One region of the Lactococcus sp. NH2-7C genome, then DNA from elsewhere that is predicted to be linked to it. Evidence: predicted binding sites of a transcription regulator. Region 1 holds the regulator's gene; the other holds the start of a gene.
What was found. The regulator Rex, encoded in region 1, represses fermentation and respiration genes when NADH is low (regulators of the CRP and FNR family bind a similar motif). The targets are predictions, from matches to a motif close to TTGTGAANTANTTCACAA.
Positions count from the first base shown of each region.

Region 2: a site for Rex is predicted at 3,099-3,116, ahead of pflB (formate C-acetyltransferase). Genes of this name have one in related genera too.

Region 1 covers NZ_CP124538.1:18,446-30,039, reverse strand. The annotation lists gene QJV49_RS00180 (tRNA (adenine(22)-N(1))-methyltransferase TrmK) at 1-410, opposite strand, end outside; gene nth (endonuclease III) at 403-1,059, opposite strand; gene QJV49_RS00170 (DnaD domain-containing protein) at 1,081-1,749, opposite strand; gene QJV49_RS00165 (dihydroorotase) at 2,154-3,425, opposite strand; gene pyrE (orotate phosphoribosyltransferase) at 3,580-4,209, opposite strand; gene QJV49_RS00155 (hypothetical protein) at 4,190-4,318, shown strand; gene QJV49_RS00150 (hypothetical protein) at 4,791-4,952, opposite strand; gene QJV49_RS00145 (hypothetical protein) at 5,196-5,978, opposite strand; gene QJV49_RS00140 (XRE/MutR family transcriptional regulator) at 6,225-7,082, opposite strand; gene QJV49_RS00135 (ABC-F family ATP-binding cassette domain-containing protein) at 7,256-9,163, opposite strand; gene QJV49_RS00130 (Spx/MgsR family RNA polymerase-binding regulatory protein) at 9,338-9,730, opposite strand; gene QJV49_RS00125 (redox-sensing transcriptional repressor Rex) at 9,954-10,607, shown strand; gene QJV49_RS00120 (LysM peptidoglycan-binding domain-containing protein) at 10,799-11,594, opposite strand, start outside.
Region 2 covers NZ_CP124538.1:2,106,737-2,118,330, reverse strand. The annotation lists gene coaE (dephospho-CoA kinase) at 1-390, opposite strand, end outside; gene pflB (formate C-acetyltransferase) at 523-2,886, opposite strand; partial or broken gene QJV49_RS10725 (magnesium transporter CorA family protein) at 3,146-4,063, opposite strand; gene QJV49_RS10720 (class I adenylate-forming enzyme family protein) at 4,255-5,778, shown strand; gene QJV49_RS10715 (TetR/AcrR family transcriptional regulator) at 5,963-6,532, shown strand; gene QJV49_RS10710 (ABC transporter permease) at 6,544-7,617, shown strand; gene QJV49_RS10705 (ABC transporter ATP-binding protein) at 7,620-8,291, shown strand; gene eno (surface-displayed alpha-enolase) at 8,405-9,706, opposite strand; gene hpf (ribosome hibernation-promoting factor, HPF/YfiA family) at 9,893-10,450, opposite strand; gene QJV49_RS10690 (ATP-dependent Clp protease ATP-binding subunit) at 10,585-11,594, opposite strand, start outside.

The sequences.
Region 1 (11,594 bases):
TGATTCACTAACCACTGTCGAAGACTTTCTTCATGATTATTAGGCTGCAAAATCAAACGTTTAACATGACTTAACTTTTCTTTACCTGCCTCTAAAATTTCGGAAATTAATATTCCTCCCATACCAGCAATCACGATTGTATCAATCTTGTCAGTATTTTCAATAGCGCCTAAGCCATTGGCCAATCGAACCTGAATCCTATCACTTAAATATGCTTCTGATACATGATTCTTAGCAATTTCAAAGGGCCCTTTGACAACTTCTCCCGCTACGGCAAAATTAATCACGGCTTTTTGCATCAAATAAGTTGGTAAATAAGCATGATCTGAACCAATATCAGCAAGTCTTGCACCATTATCAACATAGTCAGCTACTGCTTTCAAACGTTTTGAAAGTTTAATTTCATTCATTTTTTAAATATTTCTTTCCAAATTTACAATAATCTAAAACAGGACAATCTGCACATTTCGGCTTTTTGGCTGTACAATGATAACGCCCAAAGAAAATGAGATGGTGATGTGCTTGTACCCATTTTTCTTGCGGAATCAGCTTCATCAACTTTTCTTCAACTTCTAAAACTGTTGCTTTTTGGGGAACGATATCCAAACGTTTAGAAACTCGTTCAACATGTGTATCAACAGCAATCCCCGGAATTCCGTAGGCTTCTGCTAAAACAACATTTGCTGTTTTTCGACCCACCCCCGGTAAAGTTTGTAAAACCTTTTTATCCTTTGGCAAATCAGGCAAAAGGTCGCCAAAGTCGGTCACTAACATCTGTGATGTCCGTAAAATATTTTTAGCTTTAGTCTTGTAGAGGCCAATTGTTCGAATCAGTTTCTCAATTTCTTCCACTTTTGCCTGAGACATTGTTTGTGCATCTGGAAAAGCCGCAAACAGAGCAGGGGTCGCCTTATTAACCCCCTTGTCAGTTGCTTGAGCAGATAAAATCGTCGCAATCAACAGTTGAAAAGGAGTTTCCCACTCTAATTCTCCGTGAGCTTGCGGAAACATGTCCTCAATAATTTCTAAAGCTTCAAGATATCTTTTTTTACTTAACATCATGCACGTCCATTATCTCTATTAACTATTCCATGGTCCATCCAAAGGAATATAAAAATCTTCTTGTGGTTTCTTTCTTTTGGCTTCTTCACGTTCAATCTGTCGACTCTCAATTGCTTGAATAGAATTCACCCCATCATTTTTCCAATTTCGCAAAATAGCTTTAATGTAATTCAAAGACACCTTACGATTGAGAACTGCTTCACGCAAAGCTTGTTTAATCAACGAAAAATCATAACCATCTTCAAAAAGCCAAGCTCTCAATTCTTCCATTTGTACAGGAGAGATCATGCCCATTTCTGCTTCAAACATGCTAACTAATTCTTTAAGCTGCCCCTCTTCTTGAACTTTTTCATTCTCTGGAGTTGAACTAGCAACAGCACCATCCAAAATTTCATCTAAGTGCTTAAAGGCTGGACTAACATCAAAGAAAGTTTCCATTTCTCCGTCAATTTCAATTAAAGTCACCTTCATTGCTCCAAATTTGGACAGATTATCAATGGCCTGATTGACCTCCGATAATTTTTTACCTGTTTTTTCAGCAATTTCACTAGGTGCAATATCTTGATTTTCAAAAAAGTATAACCAAATCAAAAAATCAAAAGCAGAAGGGAAAAGCTTACTAAAATGTGCTAAAATCACATTTGGTAAGACAAGATGCCCTTTGCTATATTCATCGTAATAATTCATAGAACTATTATAGCATATCGCGTCATTATGGTTCAATGAACTTCACATAAAAACTACTTAAATCAGTTAAACTTTAGAAAATTTTTAATCAATTATTTTATACTATTTAATTTCAGACCTTAATTTCCTAAAGCATTTATTTTCTTCAATTACATTTTTGTAAGAATTTAGCAAGCAAATCCTTGATATACTATACTTATAAACAAAAGGACATTTGAAAGGAAATAAACAATGAAAACACAAACAGAAAAAATTACTCAAAAAGTAGAAAATGAAAAATCAATCAAAGATAATTTAGAAATTATCCACTCACTTAATGACTTACTCTACAACGGTTCTTTATACTGATGTAAAGTAACACAAAAAAAGGACCTATGAAAATTAATTTCTTAGGTCTTTTTTTATTATTTCGCTTGATAGACTATTTTTCCATCACATATTGTGTATTTAACTTGTCCTTGAACTTTCTGTTTAATAAATGGAGAATTGGTCGCCTTGGAGTCAAATGTTTCACCGACCTGATAGTCATTTTCAGCGTCAAAAATGACGAGGTCAGCTGGTCCATTTTCTGCGAGGTAACCTGCATCAAAATTATAAAGTTTAGCTGGATTAACTGTCATTTTTGTCAGTAATTCACTGAGTGTCAAATGGCCTTTTGCGACTAAGTTTGTCAAGCCAAGTTGCAATGAAGTTTCTAATCCAATCATTCCTGAAGGCGCCTTATCAAGGCTGACATTTTTCTCTTCATGAGTATGTGGAGCATGGTCTGTGGCGATGACATCAATCGTTCCATCTTTCAATCCCTCAATTATTTTACCGATATCAGTAGTTCTACGCAATGGTGGGTTGAGTTTAGCATTGGTCCCTTGCTCAAAAATCATTTGTTCTGTAATCGAAAAATGTTGTGGAGTCACTTCTGCTGTGATTTTTGCTCCTAAATTTTTGGCAAATCGCACCACTTCAACAGATTCTCCAGCTGATAAATGTTGAATGTGCAAGCGAGCGCCTGTTTCGTAAGCAATCATAGTATCACGCGCCATCATGCTGTATTCTGAAACAGTCGGTGCCCCTGTGAAGCCACATTTATGAGCCACTTCGCCATCATTCACTCCTAAAGTTCCAATCAAATTTGGGTCTTCTTCATGAATTGAAATCAGGCTGTCAGTTAATTTCGCTTTTTGCAGAGCTTTACGTAAAACACCAGCATCTGTCAGTGGAATACCATCATCAGAAAAGCCGATTGCTCCTGCTTTAATGAGTTCATCAAATTCTGTTAAATGCTCTCCATCAAAATCTTGCGTAATTGACCCAACTGTATCAATCTTAATATCTTCTTTGTCAGCAATTTCTAAAGTTTCTGTCAGTACTTTTGGCGTAGATAAAATAGGTTTTGTATTTGCCATCATAACTACTCTTGTAAAACCACCAGCCGCAGCTGATTTTGCACCGCTATGAATCGTTTCTTTATGTGTTTGTCCTGGTTCACGAAAATGAACATGAACATCAATTAAACCAGGGGCAACGACTAATCCCCTTGCATCAACAATTTCTGCATTTTCTACTGACAAATTTAAGCCGATTTTTACTATCTTGTCATTTTCAATCAGAATATCTAACACTTCATCTCGATTTGATTTGGGGTCAACAAGTCGTCCATTTTTAATTAATAAAGTCATTTTCTCCCTTTCATAAATTACTGACAGAACAATCAGCTTTGCTGACTTGTTCATTTATCCTCCGATTCAATGTCTCCTTTTGGTCGCATTGAACTGACAGCTGTTCCAGAACCTAATTATTTACTGACAGGCTCTTTGAATTTCTGTCAGTAAATTAATTTTGCCAAGTTTCTTGATTTTCTTTGAACTTTTTAAGTAATTCTAATTCTTCTTTTGTCACATAACCCGTTTCTTTAGCAATTTCAATCAATTCAGAATAAGTTGTCAATGTGGCTAATTGAACACCAGCCTCAGCAAATTTACGGCTTGCTTTTTCTAATTCATAAGTGAAAATTGCAACCACACCAAGAACATCAGCACCTTCACGTTCAGCAGCTGCAACAGCTTCTAAAACTGAACCACCAGTCGAAATCAAATCTTCAACCACAACCATTTTTTGGCCTTTTGCCACACGTCCCTCAACCTGATTTCCTGCTCCATGGTCTTTTGGTTTACTACGAATATAAGCAAATGGCAATTTAAGATAGTCAGCAATTATTGCACCATGAGGAATTCCTGCTGTAGCAGTTCCTGCAATGACTTCAACTTCTGGAAATTCCGCTTTAATCAATTCTGCAAAAGCACCTTCGATTTGGCTTCTAACTTCCGGATAAGCTAAGGTCACCCGATTATCAGTATATATTGGTGACTTAATTCCTGAAGCCCAAGTAAAAGGTTGACTTGGTGAGAGACTGACCGCTTTAATTTCTAATAAATCTGCAGCAATGGCTTTTGATATTGACATAATTTCTCCTTCTAGTTTACTGACAGAACCATCAGCAAAGCTGACAGTTCATTTTTCTACCGATTCAATAATTCCCTTTGGTCATATTGAACTGACAGAACTACCGTAGCGAGTATAGATAACGTGCAGCCCAATCCTGGTTGTTGTCAGCAATAAAAAACACTTGCCAAGAATCCTAGCAAGTGTAAAAAGTATCAAAACAAATTCACTTTTACTGACAGAAAATCCTGTCAGTAAAAATAGAATCAATTTTTCCTGATTTCAACCTTGCTAGCCTCTCTGGACTAGTTTAAAAGTTATATTGTTTATTAGTTTAACAAACTTGAGCCAGATTTGCAAGTCTTATTTTTTCGACTTATGATAATTGGAATCAAAAAACATTGTAATAATATTGAATGCAACCATAGACAAACCAACCCATTTCATTTTATTATCAGCCGAATAGTTTGTATAAAAATACCAAGCCAAAACCATAAAAAGAAATCTTAAGATAACATCTGCTAAAAATATAAATTTTTTCATTAAATTCCCTCAATGATTGAAAGCAAATTCTACGTCCATAAGCTCTTTTCTCTTTTCTTTTATTTAGATTTCCTATAAGCTTTAATTGCTTCTGGTATGATAATAAGAAGCAGAACAGCAATATAAAATATTTGTACTAAAATATTTTGATGAAAGAAAAATATACTTATGCTTGCACTTATCACAAGCACTCCTTTAAAAATTGGTAAGATTCTTTTCATAGCTAAACCTCCAAATGCTTATTGGAATTGAACCATTTCTATCAACCCCCAGCCCTAACCCCTATCATTTATTTCTATGAAAAGTTTGCATGATAAGACTTAAAATGCTAAGAATTACTGCAATACTTGCAAAAATATATTTAAGTATACTAAGGCCATTTGGAAAAATTAAAATTAAAACACCGAGTATTACGGCAAATATACTACTCAGATATTGTACGATTCTTATACTCTTTTTAGTAATCATTGCCATTCAAACCCCCAGACTCCTCCACTTGGCATTCCAGCAGTAAAATTAAATACTATGCCTCCTGGAGTTTTAGTTAATGCTGTGCCAATAAGATATGAGACACCACTAATAAAGCTACAATACACCGCTGCTTGAGGAAGCTTAAGCCCTAAAACTCCTGCTAAAGCGCCTGCTGCTTCGGCTGAGTGAACACCCTTTTGTCCAATTTTCCGTGCCAATGTACGGGAAACTCCTAAACGAGTTCCCCACCAATAAGTATGTAAATAGGTCTTCCCCTCATGATAGATTGTGATTAGAGTTGCTTGACTATCGCTAGCTATTTCTTCTGCAGTTTTCGGACTATCTCCAATTACAACTGAATTCCCGTCTTGCACCACATTGGCTTTAGGCACTTCTAAAATAGTCTGCTTCAAAGAGACATTTGATTGCGAAATCAATTTATCAAGCTCTGTCAATTCAAGCTTTGTCGCATTTATTGGTAAAGTCTTTTGATTTATTGAAAATTGACCAGTTTTTGAATCTAAGATAACAGCATTATTGAAACGATTGATAAATGCCGAATTAATTTGACCATTATTCGTCGTTGGCGTAGTTGGTTGGCTTACTGTCAACAAGTCAATATCACCAGAATAGTTTGAAACTTGATTTACATTTTTAGCTTCGAGTTTTTGTGATGAGACCTTATTGTGTGCAGATTGGGCAAGCCCAAGACTTCCACCCGTTACGAGTAAAATTGTTAGACTTGAAAATACTAGATTATTTTTTAAATGTGACATATTTTTTCTCCTTTTTGAGATGCGATGCAAATCAATAGAGATTTTGCATCACTGCTACGGTGACATTTCTTCTTTCAATATTTTTAGCCCTCCTTTTACCATTCTGAGTGAGCGACACTCAAGATTCATGAATCATTTTCTAAACTGATTATATCAAATCAAACTGCCCCAAAAGGCCTTTTCCGAAATCTCGGAAAAATTTTTTATAAAAAATAAAAAGGGAACTCAAATCCCTTTTATATCCCACTAGTTTTTTACAGATTCATCAAATATTTTTTGATAATAAGCCTTCATCTCTGGCAAACCCAATTCATCAAAAAGACGGATAGAACTCTCCATTTTAGCTTTCCCATCGACAGTTTTGTCAGATTTATAAAGCAATAAACCAAGAGTAAAGCGAGACATATTACGGCAAAATAAATCCTTTTTATAAGGTATTAAAGCAATATTAACATCTTCCAAGAGTTTTTGAGCAATGGAATATTTATTCTCACTAATATACTTTACAGCTGCTCGGCAAACAATTTGGACAATTTTTTCCCGATATTTTTTAACTTTGAGATAATGCAAATTTTCTTTCCAAAAGTCTTTCATCAAAGAGAGAGTCAAACGGGTATTCAAGTGTTCTACAACAAACGAAAGAATACTTAACTCAAAATATGACCAAACTTCGATATTAAACATTAAATCAGTAACTTCAACTTCTTCTCGCTCTGTCAATCCATAAAGCAAATTTTGAGTCGCTAGAAATATCATTCGATTTCCTTGTTCATTATCATATTTTCCAGCTTCACTATTAATCGCTTTTAATTTTACAGTATCTTGCATATAATTCGCATCTTCAATTTCATCACAAATCTCAACAAAATAATCAGAATGGTAATTGTTAAAAAAATATTCAAACTCAGAAACCTCAATATGCATTAATTCTAAAGCTGCATCTAATTTATCAAATCTAAGAATAGACTTTCCACTTTCAAAATCTGAAAGTGATGATTTTGACAAACCTACTTTTTCAAAGTCAGTTAATCTAAAGTTTCGTTGTGTTCGTAAATCATAGAAAATTTCTCCCATCAAAGAGATTGTTCTATTGCTTTTTACCATTCCACATTCCAGCATTTCAATTTATTTTGATTAAATTGTACTACTTTTTACCAAAAAAGCAATGATTGTTTCGCTTTATTTAAATATAGGATTTTTAGATTACAAAATAAAAAAACGCAAAGCTTTCAAGCTTCGCGTTTTAGCATATTTACACTAAATTCTCTTCACAACACTTACAAATTTTCCAATTCTTCCATCGCTTCTAAAAGAGTCATTTCTATCTCATCTTTTTCATCACTAAAGAGGTCAATTTCAGCTTGTAATTCTCCTAATTTAACAAAATCAGCGGTATTTTCTTGCATTTCCAATAATAGAGCTGCAATTTTTGCTTCCAAATCGGCTAGTTTCTCTTCACAAGCCTTGATTTCGCGTTCTACTTTACGTCGATTCTTTTGAGCTTCTTTCTGGGCTGTAAAATCTTGTTGACCTAAACTTTCTACCGGCTCCCCATTTTCTGAAGAATTAGTCTCAGCTTGTACTTCTGCTTTTTTCTCGACATAATAATCATAATCTCCCAAGAATTCTGTGCTTCCTTCGGGAGCAATTTCTAAAACTTTGGTGGCTACTCTATTGATGAAGTAGCGGTCATGAGAAACAAACAAGATTGTCCCCGGAAAATCAATCAAAGCATTCTCCAAGACCTCACGTGAATCAATATCCAAGTGGTTGGTTGGTTCATCTAAAACTAAAAAGTTATCGTGATCCATTGCTAATTTAGCAAGTAAGAGACGGGCTTTTTCGCCACCAGAAAGCATTCCAACCGTTTTCTTTACATCATCTCCACTAAAAAGAAAAGCTCCGAGCATATTACGAATTTCAACTTCATTAAGTAGGCGATGCTCATTCCATAATTCGTCTAAGACAGTATTTGAAGCAGTCAATCTCCCTTGTTCTTGGTCATAATAACCCAAAGTAACATTGGCTCCCAATTTTGCTTGACCTGCTAAAAATGGAATCTGACCAACAATTGACTTAATCAATGTTGTTTTACCTACTCCATTTGGCCCAACAATAGCAAGGGATTCACCTTTACGCTCGTCAATGTTAATCGGTCCAGAGAGACGATTATCTTCATAACCCACCGTTGCTTCTGAAACGGTTAAAACAACATTTCCAGACGTTTTTTCAGGAGTAAAAGTAACATTGGCCGATTTATCATCACTTGTTGGTGCGTCTAAACGCTCCATTTTCTCCAACTTTTTACGACGCGATTGCGCCATTTTAGTCGTCGAAGCACGAACTAAATTTCTGGCAACATAGTCCTCTAATTTTGCAATTTCTTTTTGTTGTTTTTCAAAATTCTTGAGTTCTAACAAGAGTTTTTGCTCTCTTTGTTCGACATAACGAGAATAATTTCCAGAAAAACGAGTCAATTCTCCTCTAGATAATTCCAAAACCTCATTAACCACTTTATCCAAAAAGTAGCGGTCATGACTGACAATTAATAAACTACCTTCGTAATTTTTAAGGTAATTTTCAAGCCAAGCTAGAGTCTCAATGTCCAAGTGGTTAGTTGGTTCATCCAAAATCAAAAGTTGTGGTCTTTCAAGCAACATCTTAGCAAGAGCCAGACGTGTTTTTTGTCCCCCTGATAAACTTGAAATTTCTCTTTCCCACATTGTTTCATCAAAACGAAAACCATTTAAGACAGACTTAATTTCAGATTCATAAGTAAATCCATTTTTCATCCGAAATTCTTCTGATAAAGCATCATAACGTTTCATCAGAACAGTCAATTCGTCCCCAGCAAGTTCTCCCATTTGCAATTCCATCTGACGCAATTGTTTTTCCATTTGGCGAAGCGAGTCAAAAACGGAGAGCATTTCGGCAAAAATTGTCCGTGACGAATTCAATCCAGTATCTTGTGCCAAATAGTTCATTGTTAAATCTTTTGTTTTAGATACAGTACCGCGACTCGCTTCTTCAACTCCAGCGATAATTTTAAGCAAAGTAGACTTACCAGCTCCATTTCGGCCAACCAGAGCAATTCTTGAATGGTCTTGTAAACTAAAATTGATATTTTCAAATAAGACATCGCCACCAAAAGTGCGTGCAATTCCATTCCCTTGCAGTAAAATCATGATATTTATCCTCTTCGTTATATCTCAAGGCTTATTGCTTGATACTTCTTCATTTTTTCTTTTCTCAGAAAAGCATTCTTTCTATTATAGCATTTAAGCTAAGTTTTTTGTAGTTTTTCTAAACGTTCAATATTAAAAAGCCTATCTTCTTGATAGACTTATTTAAAAATAAAATTAGACTAAGATTAATCTTTCACGCAATTCTATCCTTCTGACTTCTGGTGGAATAAACGCTCTGATTCCATCCTCATTAAAACCAATCAATAAGCAATCCTCATCGAAAATTAATGGTCGTTTTAGAAGACGTGGATTTTCTTGAATGAGTACGAAAGCTTCTTCGAGCACCAGTTCATCGAAATTATAATTTAAAGCTGAATAGGCTTTTCCTCTTTTCGCAATTATATCTTCCAGTCCATTCTCTGTCAGGGATAAAATTTTAATTAAATCATCTTTCTTCATGACATCTTTTGATAAATTAATTTCTTCAAATTCAATGTGATGTTTACGTAACCATTTTTTAGCTTTTCTACAAGATGAACAAGAACCACTAAGATAAATTTTAATCATATTTTCTCCCTATCTATTTTTCATATTTCTATTCTAACATGAAAGCGCGTTAATTAAAAGAGTAAAATAAATGTTTTTTTATAATTATAATTTATTTCTCATTTTATTTGCGTTATTTATTCCTTTTGTTTGATAATTTCACAAATTTTTGATAAAATTATCACAAAGAAACTGATTATTAATTAGTTTTAATAAAATCGAATTAAATTTTTGAGGTATAACAATGACTGATCATAAACCAAGCAAAAGCTTACCTAAAGCAACTGCAAAACGATTGCCACAGTACTACAGACTATTTAAAAGTCTTGTTGAAGAAAATGTGACACGCACAAATTCACAACTTATTTCAGAAAAAATTGGGGTAGATGCTGCTACAATTCGCCGTGATTTCTCTTTATTTGGTGAATTAGGGCGAAGAGGATACGGTTATGAAACTAAAGTTCTACGTGATTTCTTCGGAGAACTCCTTGGTCAAGATCAAGAAACGCATATTGCTCTAATTGGTGTCGGAAACCTTGGTCGTGCATTGCTTCATTATCAATTCCAAGATAGAAACAAAATGAGAATCACGCAAGCCTATGATATTTCTGGTAATCCTTTAGTCGGAACACAAACAGATGATGGAATTCCAATTTATAATATTTCTGATTTAGAAAAAAATGTTAAAAAATCGGATATCAAAACAGCAATTCTCTCTGTTCGTAAAGAAAATGCCCAAGAAGTTGTTGACACTCTAGTCAAAGCTGGTATCAAAGGTTTCCTAAACTTTGCCCCAATTCGGTTGAAAGTCCCTTCAGATGTGGTTGTTCAATCAATTGATTTAACTAAGGAGTTGCAAACTCTATTATTTTTCATGAACGGTAACAAACAAGAATAGAATAAATATAAAATAAAAACGGCTTAATATAGCCGTTTTTCCTATTTTTAAAACAACTAAAAAATATAGAAATAAAAAACTCGTACAACAAAATTACAACATATCATTATGTTTCTGATAGTATTGTTGTAAATTTACAACAAACAAAAAACCCTGACCGAAGTCAGGGTTAATTTTACTATTTTAATATTTTAATAATTTAAAGTTTGACCAGCATAAATCAAATTAGGATTTGAAATACCATTCATTGAAACTAGACTTTGAACTGTTGTTCCTAAACGGCTGGCAATTGATGAAAGGTTATCTCCAGAACGTACGGTGTAAGTTCGTGCTGTAGCCCCAGATTGACCGCCTGTGAAGCGAATAACTTGACCAGTGTAAATGATGTTCGGATTAGATAAACTGTTCTGACGAGCCAATTCTTGCCAGTTTGTGCCCCAATTTGAAGCAATTACACTCAAAGTATCGCCTGATTGGACGATATGAGTTTGAGTCTTTCCAGTTGAATTACTTCCGCCTGTATCTAGCGCTTGAACATCACTTGCCGCAACCCAGCTCATGATATTATCAAGCAAGACTTTATTGCCTGATTTTTGAAGGACTTTATAGGCATTTTCCTTAACCCATTTAGGAATTGCTTGTCCCGTTGAGTAATTCGTGGCACTGAACTTGATTGTGACAGTCATTCCTTCTTGGATTTCACTTGGCGTCACTTCGGTGGCATCTTTACCGTCATCAGTAGCTGGTGTGTCAGTATCAGGTTTAGTTGCGTTTCCGTCTTCATAACCTTTGTCAGTAATTCCTGTTAAATCCACATTACCATCAAGTCCGCCAGCAACATAAGTTGATGTGAACTGGAATACTGATATTCCATCCATACTTGGGAAAAAGCTATAGTTTGGAACTGGTGTTACTTCATAGTTTGGATAAGCCGCAATCCATAGTGAGTTAGGGAATTCTTTGATGATTTGCTTATAATTGACATTT
Region 2 (11,594 bases), 510 kb from region 1:
TGGCTTATTTACTGACAGATTTTTTCCTTGACTCTTTGAATTAAAATTTTTACTGACAGACTTGTCAGTCATTTTTTTTAATAAGTCATCTCGTCTATCATATAATTCTGTACGAATAATTTCATCTTGTAAGTTTGATAATTTCTCACGCTGCTTTGGATCAGAAAAAACTAAAGCTCCTAATTTTTCGCGATTTAACTGTCCATTGTCAGCAATAAAATCTAAACCGTAAGTTTCTACTATTGCCTTGTAAAGTTTTCCACCAGGTTCTTGTAATTGACGGACAACTTTGTCAGCATCAATCACTTGATAACCCTCAGAAATCAAAAAATCAACCACCGTTGATTTCCCACTCGCAATTCCACCTGTCAATCCAATTACCATTTTCATTCATCTATTTTAGCATAAAAATTAATTTTCTTAAACTAAAAACAATAGTTTTTAACTATTATGATTAATTTTTTCGTAAAAAAAGTCTGTCAGTAAAACTGACAGACCAAATATTCATTAATTTTTTAAGAATTAGATGTTTGAAGTGTGCATTACTTCTTCATCATCGTTTGAAAGAACTTCATGGAAGACACGTTCAGTTAATTCTTGTTTTTGTTCTGGTGTGAGGTATTTAGTATTAACACAGTAACCAGAGATACGAACGATAACATCTTCACCGCGCATGATTTTATCATAAACATCTTTAAGATCCATTACGTTCAAGTTAACGTGTTGACCTGCAAATTCAGTACCATTAATCAAAGCACCCGGTGTGAAGTATCCATCAAGAATTTGAACCAAATTATCCACTTGTTCATCGCGAGTTTTACCAAGTGCACGAGGTGAAACTTGAGTAGTCAATGAAATACCATCATTTGCATCTTTGAATTCCAATTTAGCCAATGAGCGAAGGTTTTGCAACCAACCACCTTTAGCTTTATTAGATGGGTTAGCACCTGGTGAGAAGAATTCAAGTTTAGATTTGTTTACTGTACCATCTTCATTGAGGAATACCCCTTTGTGTACTGGAGAATTACCAGTTTGTTTAGAGTAAGCAACGTTAGATGTAATTGTCAAAAGTGAAACAGTAGCTTCTGCATTTTTGTAAAGTTTGTGTGAAGCTAATTTTTCATGGTACATTTTCATGACAAGTTTAGCAATATCATCAGCACGATCATCATCTTCACCATAACGAGGGAAATCACCTTCTACTTCATAATCGTAGATATAGCCATTTTCATCACGCAATGTTTTAACTTTAGCATATTTAATTGCTGAAAGCGAATCAACTGTATTTGCGAATCCACAGATACCAAATCCCATGTTAGCACGAACTTTAGTAGGCAAGAATGCCATTTGAACTGCTTCATAGTTGTATTTATCAGTCATGTAATGAATGATATTCATTGCATCAACATAAGTATCAGTCAACCAGTTGAGAGATTTATCAAAGTTTTCCATAACTGTATCATAGTCAAGGATTTCGTCACGAACAGGTTCAATGTCGAATACTTTATAATCTTTATGAACGTCATCATAACCACCGTTCAAACCAGTCAACATTGCTTTCAAGACGTTAACACGCGCACCAAAGTATTGGAGGTTATGACGTCCTTCTTCATTTTCTGGATCAAGTGGTGAAACACAACAAGAGATACATGACATTTCGCCATATCCATCCTTAGCCATTGTTTCAACACCTTCATATTGGATAGATGAGTGTTTGTGGCTCATAGACATTGCGTAACGTTTGAATGAGTAAGGGAGTTTAGAATCCCAAAGAACTGTCAAGTTTGGTTCTGGAGCATTTCCGATTGTATCAAGGGTGTTCAAGAAACGGTAGTCCATTTTAGTGACACGGTGACGTCCATCATTCCCCATACCAGCCATAGATGTTGTGATGAATGTTGGGTCACCAGAATAAAGTTCATCATAAGCAGCTGCACGAGCGAATTTCATTGTACGAAGTTTCAAAACGAAATCATCAACAAATTCTTGAATTTCTTGTTCAGTAAATGTTCCACGAGCAAGGTCACGTTCTGCAAAGATATCAAGAACGATTGGAACACGTCCAAGTGAAGTTGCAGCTCCATTAATAACACGACATACAGCCATATATGCGATATTAACCCATTGAATTGCTTCTTTTACGTTCATAGCTGGACGTGAAACATCAAGACCATACAAAGCACCAAAGTTTACAACTTGTTGCAAAGCTTGGTATTGCATGTTAATTTCTTCTTTTAAACGGATATTTTCATCGTTAATCTCAGTGATTGCATCCCATTCTTTTGCTTTTTCCTTCATGAGGTAATCAGCACCGTAAAGTGCAAGACGAGCATAAACACCAATGATACGTCCACGCGAGTATGCATCTGGTAAACCCGTTACCGTATGAGCGTGACGCGCTTTACGAATCGCTGAAGTATAAGCACGGAAGATTCCATCATTTACAGAAGTCATTGTTTGTGATAAAACATCATGCAAACCTGGGTCAACTGAAAGACCATGTTCTGTCAAAATCTTTTCAGCCACACGAAGTCCACCTTTAGGCATGAAATTCAAGCGGAAAAGTTCACTGTTTTGCATCCCATAGATGAGTTCAAGTTCTTTATCATTAGCATCGATATATCCGGCAGGGATTTTATCAATAGAGGTTACGCGGTCAGTATCGAAGGGAAAACCAACTTCTTCATAGTGAGCTTTCGTGTCTTCAATAATTTTCTTTACTTTAAGTGTACGTTCTGTTGGCCCAGCAAGAAAGCTTTCATCACCATCATATGGTTTGTAGTTTTCTTGTACAAAGCGAGTAACGCTTGCTTTATCACGCCAGTTGGTTCCTTTAAAACCATCCCAAGCTTGTTCAAAGATATTTTCCGTAACTTCGGTTTTCATTTTGAAATCTCCTTTGTTCTTTCTGTTTCAAATTACAACTTCATTATATCATACAGTTTGAGAATAGCAAACAGAATTCAAGAGAAATTACAGATTCTTTACTAATACAGTTCCAATTATTTTAATATCTGTTATACTTTTTTAAAACGTTTTCAAAAACAATTCACAAAATAGTTTTAACAAACATTGCTAACTTGGTAATCTGCAATCCTTAATTATTTTTTTCACAAAGAACAAAAAATGGAGATTTCTCTCCATTTTATAACATATCTTTTTTATGTAACCACCAAGTGACCCAAACACATAATAAAATTCCCAAAACTAAAATAAGCCAGACCATCCAATTAAAATTTTGGCCAGGAATCGGAACATTCATTCCGTAAAAACCAACAATTACTGCTGGAATCCCTAGAACGAAAGTAGCTGACGTCATGATTTTCATCACGATATTCAAATTATTAGAGACAATGTTTGAGAATAAATCTCGTAGATTTTCCAGTAATTTGAGCTGAATCTTAGTTTCTGTATAGGCTTGATCTGTTTCGACAAAAATATCGTAAATCTTTTCAGCAAAACCGTCTTCGTCATCTTCTCTTAAATAATCAATAAAATTTTGAAGGACTTGAATATTGTTGTGCAGGGCATCTTCAAAATATATTAAGCTTGCTTGAATAGCGATTAAATCAACTATTTGGTCATTTTTTGTGGAGTTTTTGATTCCTAATTCAAGTCTGCGACGTCTTGTTCGGAAATCTCTCAAATAATCATGGAAAGTGTGTGTCATTTGATACATCACTTGAAAAATAACTTGATGCTTGTAGCGCTTATAATCATATTCACGCTCGAAAATTAGGCCATTATCAATTTCATGATTAAGTGCTAAAATAACCGATTCATTTTTAGTCCAAACCAAAGAATATGGAAAAGTCGCAACTTATCCATAATTAGAAAGTGCAGGATATTGTAAGAGAATCAGATTATTATCATTATCATCTGTTTCAAAACGTGCATTTTCATAATCATCCAAAATTCCTGATAAATAGTCAAAAGGGAAATCATAGTATTCAGAAATATTCCCAATTTCTTCACGTGTCGGATTGAGAACATAGGTGAAATTCTTCATTTCAGAGGTTGAAATTAATTTTTTTTCGTTGGATAGTTCATAATTTTTAATCATTTTCCTATCTATCCCTTCTTTTCCTGATTAAAGAGAATTGAAATCCTCTTAGTGTCCCCTTAATTGTAGCAGATTTTAGACTTTTTTTCCGAGTATTTTATTCTCTACGACTTAAGAAAACATTTACATTATCTATTGGTTCAAAGAATACTTTGTGATATAATAAACTTATTAACTTGAGGAGATTTTTTTTGAAATTCAAACACGAACCCCTAAATTTGTATCTAAACTTTAAAAAATCAGCTGAACAGTTTCCTGATAGCCCAATTATTTTTGACGAGGCTGCTGGAGCTTTCCCTGAACTAGCTCTAGAAACGACTTACAAAAAGACCCATCAAGCAATTGTTGATAAGGCAAGTCTCTTGTCTGAGCTAGGAATCAAAAAATCTGATAAAGTCATTATTTTTAAATCAAGTGCCTTTGATACCTATCTTTTAGCTGTTGCTGTTTCTTATCTGGGCGCTGTTCCAGCAATGATTTCTTATCATCTTCCTGCCGAAACAATGGACATTTTAGCTGGACGTTTAGGTAATCCTTGGCTCATTTATGACCAAGTCACTGACAAAACTGTAAATGAAATGAAGAATCTTGAAGATTCTAAAAAACTTTCTGTCAGTAAATTTGCTTTGGAAAAACCCACTCAAATTGCTGACAGTCAGCAATTAGCAAGTGATGAGATTGCTTACCTCACTCATACTTCTGGAACAACTGGTGTACCAAAATTAATCGCTCACTCTGCTAATTCGATGGGTTGGCGTTGGGTGCTTCAAAGAACTGTAATGGATTGGATGCCTGATAAGGAAGAAATCTTAGCTTTCCATATTTCTCCTGTTCATTCTCGTTTTAATATTGGTGTTTCATCAGCAATGACCTTCGGTTTTGGTTTGATGCCACTCAATGATTTAGCAAAAGATAATCTTGTCGACCTTTTTGCTAAACATCAACCTTATGCTTTTGAAACTCATCCAAACGATTTTGTCCGTCTAGCCAACCTTGCCAAGCAAGAACCTGAGATTTTTGCCTCAATTCGTTACCTTCACTCAACTTTTGATGCAATTAATAAAGAAACAATGCACACTTTTCTTTCTGCCTCTAATCAAAAAGATCCAGTCTTTCTACAAATTTATGGACAATCAGAATGTGGTCCAATGATTTGGAAAAAGCACCGGTTATCAACTTTAGCAGACACTAATGCCCGTGAAATGGGAATTGGTATGCCTGGATTATCTAAAGCACGTATTGCCGATGAAAATGGGAATGAATGCCCTGCAGGCACCCCTGGAAGAATCCACTTCCTCTCGAAAGGAAGAGCTTTGACTTACTATAAGGAAGAAGAACGTTTCAATAAAGAAGTCTATGGCGACTGGTGGGATACTGGCGATTGGGGCCTTATGAATGAAGATGGAATTCTCTTTTTACACGACAGACAAGTTGATTTAATTGATAAAATTGAATCTAATTTAGCAATAGAAGATCTTCTATTAGACCAGCACGACTTCTTAGATGAAGTTGTGATTATTCGTGATAAATCAGGCAAACCACAACCTATTTTGGCTCTAGCTGAAAATGCGGAAATGGATTGGTCAGCTTGGTGGGCTTCAATTGTTGATTTGCCATTTTTAAATGAACCTATTCTCATGGCTTACGATGAAATTCCTCGTACAGCAACAATGAAAGTTCAACGATTAGCTCTTGAAAGAGATTTGGCTAAATAAGTGTTCCTAATTTTACTGACAGAGCTGTCAACTACTTATTTATCAGAAAATTTATTATCAAAACTACTGACAAAACTGTCAGTAGTTTTTTTGCTTAAAAATTTAAATAATTGATATTAATCAATTTATTTGTTAGAATTCAATAAATGACACAGTGTCATAAATTGAATGAATTGGAGAAAAAATGCCTAAATCAACCTATTTTAGTCTATCTGACGAAAAACGCAATCGCGTATATAATGCTTGTTTAAATGAATTTCAAAATCATTCTTTTCACGAGGCAAAAATCATGCACATCGTAAAAGATCTTGATATTCCGAGGGGAAGTTTTTATCAGTATTTTGAAGATTTAAAAGACGCTTATTTCTATATTCTTTCTCAAGAAACCCTTGAGATTCATGATTTATTTTTTAATTTATTAAGAGATAATTCCATTGAAGAGGCTCTAGATAAATACAAATATCTCCTTCTTGAAAATTTAATTGATTCCCCTCAATACCAACTTTATAAATATCGATTTTTAGATTGGACTTATGAACTTGAAAGAGATTGGAAACCTAAAAGTTCAGCAACTGTCCCAGCGAGTGAAAATGATAATCCAGTTTCACAAGTATTAAAATCAGTTGTTCATAATCTCGTTTACAGATTATTCAGTGAAAATTGGACTAAGAAAACTTTTATTGAAAATTATGATAAAGAAATCAAATTAGTCACCGAAGGTTTACTTAATTATATTACTGACAGAAAAAACTGAAAGGAGATTTTATGTTTTTAGCACTAAGAGAAATACGTTATAATAAAGCTCGTTACACCTTAATCGGAGCTATTATTTTTTTAATCGCTTATGTAGTCTTTATCCTGTCCGGACTATCTGTAGGACTTGCCAGTCAATTTAAACAAGCCGTTCTTGATTGGAAGGCCGAAAAAGTCGTTTTATCAACAAGTTCAAATAATATTATTTCTGCTTCACAAATTACGTTTGACGATTTAGAACATATTCATGTAGAAAATGGTTCAGAATTATCTTTGTTTTCTACTTCTATGCGTAAATCAAAGAGCGAGCGAGACAATATCGCTGTCATCGCCCTTCCTGATAACTCTAAAATCATGCCAGAAGTTCTTGAAGGGAAAAAATATACTGACAATCATTTAGAAATGATTATCTCCAAAAAACTGGCAAATCAAGGATATAAAATCGGTCAAGAAGTTTCCGTGGGAAATAATAATATTAAAATAAAAATTGTCGGAATTTCAAAATCCTCTTCTTATTCTGCCTCGCCTGTTATCTATACCTCGTTTTCTGCTTTGAATCAGATCAAATTTGGTGAAAAAAGCACTTCAGCTTCTTCTGTTAATGCTATCGTTGTAAAATCTGGAAAAGTTAAGATTGATTCTTCTATTTCAAATCAATATAAAGTCATCTCTATTTCTGATTTAATTAACGATATTCCAGGTTATTCTGCTCAAAATATGACACTCAGCGCAATGATTTACTTCTTATTTCTGATTGTACTGTTGATTATTGGAGTCTTTATGTATGTGATCACTCTTCAAAAAGTTCCGATTTTTGGCATAATGAAAGCCCAAGGAATTTCAAATCGCATAATAATGAACTCTTTACTTGGTCAAAGCTTTATCATTAGTTTAGTTGGCGTCTTCGTTGCTTTTATAGCAAGTTATGGAACTAGCTTTATCTTGCCGGATGCAATGCCATTTGAAATTAGTCTTACAAACTGGTTGCTGTATGCTTTAATTCTTATCATCGTGTCAATTATTGGGTCACTTTTTTCAATCATCACCATTCGCAAGATTGATCCAACAAAAGCCATTGGAGGTTAAAAATGAAAACAATTCTTAAAATGGACAATGTAAAAAAAATATTCGGTAGTGGTCATAATGAAATACAAGCCCTCAAAGGAATTAATCTAGAAGTGAATCAAGGGGAATTTGTTTCAATTATTGGTCCATCCGGTTCAGGAAAAAGTACATTTCTCACAATTGCAGGTGGTTTACAAAGCCCAACTTCTGGGAATATTTCAATCAATGGTTTAGATTTTACACCATTGTCAGAAAAAAAACGTTCTAAACTTAGATTTAAAGAGATAGGTTTCATCCTACAAAGCTCAAATTTGATTCCTTATTTAACACTTGAAGAGCAATTTCTATTAATTGATAAAATAAACCATGAAAAATTAAGTTCTAAAAAAGGGAATGAACTTCTTGAGTCACTTGATATCTTAGACCTTAAAAATAAATACCCTAGTGACCTTTCTGGTGGTGAAAGACAAAGGGCAGCTATTGCTCGTGCTCTCTTTAATGAACCAAATTTAATTTTGGCCGATGAACCAACAGCAAGTTTAGACACTGAACACGCTTATCAGGTTGTTGAATTATTGAGACAAGAAGCTCATTTAAAGAATAAAGCAACAATCATGGTCACTCATGACCAAAGAATGATTAAAAATAGTGACAGTGTTTATAAGATTGAAGATGGACTCTTATCAAAAATCTAAATAAAATAAAAACTACTAGCTTACTAGTAGTTTTTTCGTATAGTATTTTTATAAAAAATAATCCTTCTCTAAAGAAAGAGAAGGATTATATCTAAATCATTCATTGATAAACCTTATTTTTTAAGGTTGTAGAATGCTTTAAGACCTTTGTATTGAGCCACTTCAGCCAATTGGTCTTCGATACGAAGCAATTGGTTGTATTTAGCCATACGGTCTGTACGTGAAAGTGAACCAGTTTTGATTTGACCAGCGTTAGTTGCAACAGCGATATCTGAGATTGTTGAATCTTCAGTTTCACCAGAACGGTGAGAAACGATTGCTGTGAAACCAGCTTCTTTAGCCATTTCAATAGCTTCGAAAGTTTCTGTCAAAGTACCGATTTGGTTAACTTTGATCAAGATAGCGTTTGAAGCATTTTCACGGATACCACGTTCAAGATATTTAGTATTTGTAACGAAGAAGTCGTCACCAACGAGTTGAACTTTTTTACCAAGACGTTCTGTAAGGATTTTCCATCCATCCCAGTCGTTTTCGTCCATACCATCTTCAATAGTGATGATTGGGTATTTAGAAACGAGTTCTTCAAGGTAGTCAACTTGTTCAGAAGCTGAAAGTTTTTTACCACCTTCGCCTTCGAATTTAGTATAGTCGTAAACACCGTTTTCGTAGAATTCTGATGATGCACAGTCGAAACCGATCATAACGCCATCTTCACCAGCTTTGTAACCAGCTGCTTCGATTGCTTTAAGGATAGTTTCTACACCGTCTTCAGTTCCGTCGAATTTAGGAGCGAATCCACCTTCGTCACCGACAGCTGTTTCAAGTCCACGATCTTTAAGAATTTTCTTAAGAGCGTGGAAGATTTCAGCACCCCAACGAAGTGCTTCTTTGAATGTAGGTGCACCAACTGGTACGATCATGAATTCTTGGAAAGCGATTGGAGCGTCTGAGTGAGAACCACCATTGATGATGTTCATCATTGGAGTTGGCAATACTTTAGCATTGAATCCGCCAAGGTAGTTGTAAAGTGGAACACCAAGTTCATCAGCAGCAGCACGAGCAGCAGCGATAGAAACACCAAGGATAGCGTTGGCTCCCAATTTACCTTTGTTTTCAGTACCGTCAAGAGCGATCATTGCACGGTCAATAGCTTGTTGATCTGTAACTTCATAACCGATGATAGCTTCAGCGATGATGTTGTTTACGTTGTCAACAGCTTTTTGAGTACCAAGTCCGTTGTAGCGAGATTTGTCGCCATCACGAAGTTCAACCGCTTCATGTTCACCAGTAGAAGCACCTGAAGGTACCATACCACGACCGAATGCACCGTCTTCAGTGTAAACTTCAACTTCAAGTGTTGGGTTACCGCGTGAGTCAAGGACTTCGCGAGCATAAATATCAGTAATAATTGACATTTTAGTCTCCTTATTATTTTTAAGTGCGTCTGCACTCTTAATACATCTTTGATTTTACTATTTTTTGAAAGATTTTTCAAGTGAAAATCTTCGCAAACCTAAACTTTAAAAGGTTTTACGCTTACATTTTGGATTTTTCTTATTTGAATATTAATAAAAAAGGATAGAAAATCTATCCTTATTTTTTTATTCTGTTTCAATTAAACCATATCGACCATCTGTACGGCGATAAACAACATGTGTTCCATTACTATCAGCATCTGTAAAGACGTAAAAATCATGTCCCAACATATCCATCTGAAGCACTGCTTCTTCAGCATCCATTGGTTTCAATGCGACATGTTTAGTACGCACGATATCTACATGGTCTTCGGCAACTTCATCGGCTTTTTCTAATGGTGCAAACTCGTCACCAAAAGCTTGTCCTGTTGGAACAGCATTACGTGGTTTGCGGTTCATACGTGTCTTATATTTACGAATTTGACGTTCGAGTTTTTCTTCCACAAAATCAATTGAAGAATACATATCTTGTGAAGTGTCTTCTGCACGTAAAGTAACGTTTTTGGCTGGAAGAGTTACTTCAACTTTAGCTCGTTTTTCAGTGTAAACTTTAAGATTAACATAGGCTGTTACTTCATGACCATCGTTGAAATATTTATCAAGTTTTCCGATTTTATCTTCAACATAAGCGCGGATTGCATCAGTCACTTCGACGTTTTCGCCACGGATATTAAATTTGATCATAAGAGTACCTCTTCAACAGTTCTTTTTGTTTCAATGAAGCCCTTAAACGTTTGGAATTTTCAGGACTTCTGAATCTTTTCGAACTGTCCTTTCCTTTATTTCTAATTTAATTATAACATGAAACAGCTTTCACCTCAAACAATTTGAGCGATTTTAATTTTTTTATTAGATGCACCAATTGAAACATGATTACCTGCTTTGATTTCACCAGAAAGGAGTTGTTCACTTAAAAGGTCTTCAACTTCTTTTTGAAGTGCTTTACGTAGCGGACGTGCACCATATTCTGGGTCAAAGCCTACTTCAGCAATTAATTTCACCGCTGACGGTGTGAGTTTAACATGAATATCTTGTTCTGCCAAACGTTTAATCAAAGATTTGCTCATTATTTTAACAATTTGTTCAATCTCTTGACTTTCCAATGAATGGAAAACAATATTTTCATCAATTCGATTAAGAAACTCAGGACGATAATGACGTTTAAGCTCTTCTAAAATTCTTGATTTCATGGCTGAATAATCAGCTGTAATATTTTTAGCGCCAAAGCCAACTGTCTTATCATCACGGAGCGCTGTCGCTCCCAAGTTTGAAGTCATAATAATAATTGTATTTCTGAAATCAACTTTGCGGCCTTTAGTATCAGTCACAAATCCATCATCTAGAATTTGCAACATGATGTTGAAAACATCCGGATGAGCTTTTTCGACTTCATCTAAAAGAACAACAGAATAAGGTTTATTACGAACACGTTCTGTCAATTGACCACCCTCATCATAACCTACATACCCTGGAGGAGCTCCAATCAAGCGTGAAGTTGAATGTTTTTCCATGAATTCACTCATATCAACACGAATCAGATTATCTTCACTACCAAATACGCTGTCAGCCAGTGCTTTAGCAAGTTCGGTTTTACCGACCCCTGTTGGTCCGAGGAACATGAAAGACCCCATTGGACGACGGCTGTCAGCAACACCAGAACGCGCTCGACGAATGGCTCTTGAAACGGCAGAAATAGCTTCTTCTTGTCCAACAACCCGTTTGTGTAATTCTTTTTCAAGATTGATTAAACGATCACTTTCAGACTTAGTCATTTGTGTGATTGGAACACCTGTCAGTGTTGAGGCAACAGCAACAACAGCTTGGTCAG